Linked DNA regions of Hydrogenophaga sp. SL48. The protein of the gene in region 2 interacts with the protein of the main gene of each other region in a pairwise test. Links are inferred from orthologs where the notes say so. Each region holds a gene or a part of one and is shown on either strand. Other genes may lie near its edges.

The links.
Region 1: the proteins of glmS (region 2) and IM738_RS23665 interact in binary tests that used the Escherichia coli proteins (3 or more experiments, as listed by UniProt). The link is inferred for Hydrogenophaga sp. SL48 from one-to-one orthologs.

What each region holds. Positions count from the first base shown.
Region 1 is NZ_CP063400.1:4,972,877-4,976,186, reverse strand. What follows is about bases 51-3,049. They hold IM738_RS23665 (phosphatase PAP2/dual specificity phosphatase family protein), read right to left. Parts: upstream 2,242-3,049; coding sequence 859-2,241; downstream 51-858. Other genes in these bases: IM738_RS23660 (bifunctional alpha/beta hydrolase/class I SAM-dependent methyltransferase), read right to left, coding at 2,238-3,049; IM738_RS23670 (hypothetical protein), read right to left, coding at 413-862; IM738_RS23675 (lysophospholipid acyltransferase family protein), read right to left, coding at 51-357. In the rest of the region: more of IM738_RS23675, read right to left, coding at 1-50; more of IM738_RS23660, read right to left, coding at 3,050-3,310.
Region 2 is NZ_CP063400.1:5,393,993-5,397,301, reverse strand. What follows is about bases 1-2,998. They hold glmS (glutamine--fructose-6-phosphate transaminase (isomerizing)), read right to left. Parts: upstream 2,435-2,998; coding sequence 566-2,434; downstream 1-565. Other genes in these bases: IM738_RS25740 (Lrp/AsnC family transcriptional regulator), read left to right, coding at 2,572-2,998. Also shown: more of IM738_RS25740, read left to right, coding at 2,999-3,066; IM738_RS25735 (DUF2726 domain-containing protein), read left to right, coding at 3,150-3,309. UniProt on the Escherichia coli protein: Catalyzes the first step in hexosamine metabolism, converting fructose-6P into glucosamine-6P using glutamine as a nitrogen source.

The DNA.
Region 1 (3,310 bases), 420 kb from region 2 along the record:
GGCGCCCATCTGCGCCAGCGGGTCGCCGCTGCCGGGGCCGCCCGCGCTGGCGTCGCGCCGGATCATGAGGGCGTTGAACACGTCGCGGCCGATGAAGCGGCGCAGGGCCGACGTGTTCCAGTAGTCCTCACCGGCCACGGGGCGGGTGAGCGTGCGCAGGTCGGGCGGCAGGGCGGCCCAGAGCAGCACGAAGTCGCCATGGCTGGTGTGGTTGGCGAAGTACACGGTCTGGTTGGCCGTGGGGCCTGTGCGGCTCCACAGGGAGCGCAGGCCGGTGATCAGGCTCGCCCCGGTGACGATGGTTTGCCGCGCCAGCGCGGCCAGCCACCGGCGTGGCGAGGAACCCTCAGGCTCCATGGGTGGGAGGGGTTGCGGGCGCGTGGAAGGAGAGGGGTCTGAGTTCACAACAAACCTAAAAAAACAAGGAGGCCAGCGCTGCGGCGGTTTGCAGCAGCACGAGCGCCAGATGCCGCTGGAGAAGGTTGCGGGTGCCACGCAGGCGGTCGCTCCACGGGCGCTCGGGCACGGCGCTTTGGCGCAAGCCGAGGTGGGCCAATGAGGTGTCCAGCGCATGCAGGCTGGGCATGTGCCCATGGCCCAGCTGGTGAAACAGGCGCTCGTCCAGTGCCAGCCGGAATCCGAAGTACCGCTCCATCAGACCACACAGCAGCACCAGCACCCACAGGCCGCCCACTGCTAGGGATGGCGGCGGCCAGGCCGCGCCCACCAGGACGGCGAGCAGGCTCAAGCCCAGCGACCAGGTGCCCAGCGTGCGCAGGCTGGCGCGCAACAGAGCGGCGAGCGCCAGCGCGTCGGCGCGTTCCTGTTCGCCCATGGGCTGCTGGCTCTGTTGCGGGCTCACCGGCCGCCTCCACCAGGGGCCGGCGAAGCCAGTTGCTTCAAGGCCCCCAGCCACCCCGGCCCCAGCACCAGCTGGGGCCGGGCCTGGCGGGTGCGGGCTTCGGCCTGGGCCAGATCGGACGTGCCCTGGTGCAGCAACTGCCAGGCCACCACCGCCGCGGCGCTGCGCGAAAAACCCAGCGCACAGCACACCCACACCGGCCCGCCCTGGCGGGCGCCGCGCTGGGCCTGCACCAGGTGGGCCGCGCGCCGCAGGCGGGCCGGGCTGGGCACCACCAGGTCCAGCAGCGGCAGACAACGGCTCACCGGCCGCGCGGCGGCGTGCAGCGGCAATTCAGCGCACAGGCTCACCAGCGCGGGCTGGCCGGCGGCCAGCCATTCGGCGTGGCGCGGGCGTCGCCCCAGCCACACGCCGGGCATGACCTCGACGCGGGGCGGCAGCCCGCGCGTCCAGGCCCAGGCGTTGAAGGCCGCGGCCCAAAGGTACGGCGCCAGCAGCCAGCGCGCCGACCAGTGCATGCGGCCACAGCGGTCCATGCGGAACCCGCGCGCGCCAAAGCCCAGGTAGTTCAAGGCCACCACGGCCAGCGACGCTGCCGGCCAGGCCAGCCAGAGCGCCAAGCCGCCCCACCCGAGCGCCAGCGCCAGAAAGGCGGCGGCCCCTGCAAAGTACAACCCGGCCAGTTTCAGCCGCTGCGGATCACGGCTCAACCGCCACGCCGCGGGCAAAGCCACCTCGCGCTCCAGCGGCCACAGCCACACGCAGAACAAACCGAGCAAGGCGCCGGTGGGGATGTCGATGAAGTGGTGCTGGTAGGTGGTGAGCACCGAGGCGCAGATGGCGAAGGTCCAGGCGTGCAGCAGTGCGCGCTGCCAGGTGTTGCGCATCAGCGGGCGGTACCAGTCCCACAGGATCACGGCGAGCGCGATGTGCAACGAAGGGGCCTGGTTGAAGGGCTGGTCAAAACCGCGCAGGGCCGCAAACAGGAAACCGGCGGCGCCGTGGGCCTCGGGCTGCCCGAAGCTGAAATGCAGCGGCCACAACACAAAGCAGGCCACGGCGATGAACTGCGCCGTGAGCAGACGGGCCGCGTGGCGGTCGATGCGGTGCTGGCTGCGGCTCAGGAACAGCGACAGGCCGTAGAAAGCGTTGATCGACCAGTAGGGGAAGACCGTCCAGTCCCAGAACGGGATGTGGCGCTCCCAGTCGAACACCACCGTGGGCACCTGCCCCGCGGCCCAGCGCTGCACCGCCCACCAGTTGGCCAGGCCGTAGGTCAGGTAGAACAGCGGCGCGAGCAGGGCCAGCCAGGCGGCGGAGCGCCGCCACGGCCAGGCGGCGGGTGCGCCCGGGTTCACAGCGCCTGAAGATGCACTCATGCCGCCTCACGCACCGCGAGGGACACGGTGAAGATGCCCCACTCGTCGATGCGCTGGGTGATCTTTCTGAAACCCGCAGCGGCCACGAGCTGGTCCATCTCGGCCTGCGTGCGGCGGCGCATCACCCAGGCCTGGCCCTGGCGGTGGCTGGTGAGGGCGCGCGCGATCATCTCCAGCTGCGGGTGCCAGGGCTGGCCGGTGTAGACCAGGTAGCCGCCCGGCGCCACCGCGTCGGCCACACCGGCCAGCGAGCGGGCGACCATGGCGTTGTCGGGGAACAGCTCGTACAGGCCCGAGACCGTGGCCAGCGTGGGGCGCGGCGTGGCGCTGGCCACCTGGGCGCGATCAAAAGCGTCGGCCTTCTCAAAACGGGCGGTGGCCTGCAGGCCGCGCTGCGCAATCAGCGCCTGGCCGTCGCGCACGTTGATGTCGCTGTAGTCGCGCAGCAGCACCGAGGCCACCTGCACCGGGCTGCTGGCCACGGCATCGAGCACGTAGCGCCCATGCCCGGCGGCGATGTCCATCAGCCGCACCTCGCGCCCGGCGGCGGCCAGGCGCTGCATGGCCTCGCGCAGCAGCTCTTCGACGTGCAGCTTGCGCTGGCGGATGCCGCGCCAGCCGATGGAGTCCAGGTACGCGCGGTCGATCAGGGCGCCCACCAGCGGAACGCCCTGGGCCTGGTTGCGGTACACGTAGTCCAGCGTGCTGCCGGAGTCGAAGCCGGTGGCATGCCCCAGGCGAACGCCATCGGACAGCAGGCCGCCCAGCTGGAGCCCGGCGCGTGTGCCGGCCCAGTACAGGCCGCGTGGGGACAGGGGTGAGAGCGGTTCGGCGAGCGCGCGCGCCTCGTCCGCCGTGGCGCCGCGCTGGTCGGCCTGGAGCAGGTTGACCGGTGTGGCGGGGGCGTCGAACTGCTTGAGCAAAAAGGCTCGCAAGGCCAACAGGGCGCTGGCGCGGTCGCGCTCACCCAGGGTGTCGTGGAAGAAACCCGGCAGCTCCAGCTTCTCTTTCACCGCGCTGCCCAGGCGCTCGAAGAACCGGTGTTGCGGCGGATGGTGCACCACCCAGT
Region 2 (3,309 bases):
CAGCTGAAAATACACGCAATCCTGGCTTAGGCCCGTTTCTACGGCTTTTTTGCAACAATCCCTGCCGATCCTCCTCTAGGCGCATCGGTGGTCAGCATTGGAGAATGCTGTTCAGCCGGTATGGGTCGAGAGCGTGAGTTCGGCCCTCCGAGCTGCTGACATTCGGCCGCGAGTTGGCGGAGCATCAGGCGACCTGCCATGCTGGACGACTGCAGTTCTCTCGATACCGGTCATCGATGCTGCCGCATTGCCGGGTAAGCCGATGGCAGCTTCGTGCCAGGCACTATGAACTCAGCTCCCGGCCGCGACATACGGCTGTCGCGCACAACGGTCCTACCCTCCTGGCATCAACCGGTCAAGGCAAGTGACAACTCCTGTGCAGCCGATCAGGCTTTGGATGCAATCACAAGTGTTGGCCGGATGCTTGCCTCACATCAGGCACAACCACATACTCTGGGCAGTACCAGCATGTAACCAGAAAAAGAACCTTGACCTGTTTACGACTTTAATAACGAGTTTACGACTTTAATTGTCAAGAACAGTTCCAGTGTCAACAGGTTCATGCTCACTCCACCGTGACCGACTTCGCCAGGTTTCGGGGCTTGTCCACGTCCGTCCCTTTGGCCAGCGCCGTGTGGTACGCCAGCAGCTGCAGCGGCACCACGTGCAGGATGGGTGAGAGCGCACCGTAGTGCTCGGGCATGCGGATGACGTGGATGCCTTCGCCGCTCGCGATGCGGGTGTCGGCGTCGGCCAGCACGTACAGCACGCCGCCGCGCGCGCGCACCTCCTGCATGTTGCTCTTGAGCTTCTCCAGCAGCGCGTCGTTGGGTGCCACGGTCACCACCGGCATCGCACTGGTCACCAGGGCCAGCGGGCCGTGTTTGAGCTCGCCCGCCGGGTAGGCCTCGGCGTGGATGTAGCTGATCTCTTTCAGTTTCAGGGCGCCTTCGAGCGCAATGGGGTAATGCAGGCCGCGTCCGAGGAACAGGGCGTTGTCCATGCGCGCAAAGTCCTCGGCCCAGCTGATGACCTGCGGCTCCAGCGCCAGCACGGCCTGCAGCGCCACGGGCAGGTGGCGCATGGCTTTCAGGTGCTGCGCTTCCTGCTCGTCGCTCAAGCGCCCGCGCGACTGGGCCAGCGCCAGCGTCAGCAGGAACAGGCCGGCGAGCTGGGTGCTGAAGGCCTTGGTCGAAGCCACGCCGATCTCGACGCCCGCGCGGGTGATGTAGGCCAGCTGGCACTCGCGCACCATGGCGCTGGAGGACACGTTGCAGATCGTCAGCGTGTGCTTCATGCCCAGGCCCTGCGCATGACGCAACGCAGCCAGGGTGTCGGCGGTTTCGCCGCTTTGCGTGATGGTGACGACCAGGGTGCGCGGGTTGGGCACGCTGGTGCGATAGCGGTACTCGCTGGCCACTTCCACCTGCGTGGGCATCTGCGCGATCTCTTCCAGCCAGTATTTCGCCGTGCACCCGCTGTAGTAGCTGGTGCCGCAGGCCAGGATCAGCACGTTGTCGATGGCCTTGAACACGCCGTGTGCACCGTCGCCGAAGAGCTCGGGCGTGATGCCACCGACGCCTTCGAGCGTGTCGGCAATGGCGCGCGGCTGCTCGAAGATTTCTTTCTGCATGTAGTGGCGGTAGGGCCCGAGCTCGGCCGCACCACTGTGCGCGTGCACGGTCCTGACCGGGCGCTGGCCGGCTTCAAAGACCCGCCCCCGCGCGTCGGCCACCCAGTAGCGGCCCAGTTGCAGGTCCACCAGATCGCCTTCTTCCAGGTAGACGATCTGGTCGGTCACGCCGGCCAGCGCCATCGCGTCGCTGGCGAGGAAGTGCTCGGCGCCGACCACGCCATCGATCTGCCCCACCCCCAGCACCAGCGGCGAGCCGGCACGCGCGCCGACCACACGGTGCGGCTCGTCCTTGTGGAACACGGCGAGCGCGTAGGCGCCATGCAGCTGCGCCACCGCGGCCTGCAAGGCCGCGAACACATCGCCTTCGTACAGCGAATCGATCAGGTGGGCGATGACCTCGGTGTCGGTCTGGCTCTCGAACACATAGCCCTTGGCCTGCAACGCCGCACGCAGCTCGTCGTGGTTTTCAATGATGCCGTTGTGCACCAGCGCCACCCGACCGGCCGCGCCAGCCGGCGCCGACGGGCCGTGACTGAAGTGGGGGTGGGCGTTGTGGACCACGGGCGCGCCATGGGTGGCCCAGCGGGTGTGGGCGATGCCCGTGCCGCTGGCCAGGTGGTGGGTCTGTACCTCTTTGGCCAGCTCGGCCACGCGGGCCGTGCTGCGGGCCCGTTTCAAGCCACCCGAATGCACCGCCACCCCACAGGAGTCGTAACCCCGGTACTCCAGGCGCTGCAAGCCCTGAACCAGCACGGGCACGATGTCGCGCCCCGAAACCCCTGCCACGATGCCACACATGCCATGCTCCAGAAAATCAACGTGAAACGCATGCTACCCATCATCAAAGGAAATTTTCAGTCTTGTTTTTGCAGTTTACGGAAGATAATTCCTTATTCGCAGAGGCATGAAATTTTCAAACCATACTCTGGTGATTTATGGAATCCGTTGAACTGGATGAAGCCGATCTTCGCTTGCTGAGCCTGCTGCAGGACGATGCGTCGCTGAGCAACCAGCGTCTGGCGGAGCTGGCCCACGTCTCGCCGCCCACCAGCCTGCGGCGCATCAAACGCCTGCATGCGCTGGGGCTGATCGAGCGCCAGGTGGCCGTGCTGCAACCGGACCGCCTGGCGGCCCTGACAGGCCATGGCCTCACCGCCCTGGTCGAGATCACGCTGGAACGCCAGGGCGCCGAGCAGTTGCAGGCTTTCGAAGACCGCGCGGTCGCCGACCCGGCGGTGCAACAGTGTTACCGGGTCAGCCCGGGGCCGGACTTTGTGCTGGTGGTGCACAGCCGCGACATGCCCGACCACCTGGCGCTGGCGCAACGCCTGTTCACCAGCGACGCCAACGTGCGCAACGTCAAGGCCTTCTTCAGCCTGCGCCGGGCCAAGTTCGACCCCAGGTTGCCGCTGCCAAGCCACATCCGGTAGTAACAAAGGGTTATCACCGCCCCACTCGCGTAACGGCCACCTAAAATTCCGTCACAAAAATGGCGTAGTTGCCCGGAGGTTTCATGTTTCCATTGTGGGTTGCGTTTGTGGTGGCCATCGCCCTGGTGGCGCTGGGTGTCTGGGTGTATCGCCGCTATTTCAGGACAGTGTCCGGTCGCGAAGACCGCTACACCCCCGAGCGGATCCTCACCCCCGAGCAGGTCATCATGCTGGACTACCTGC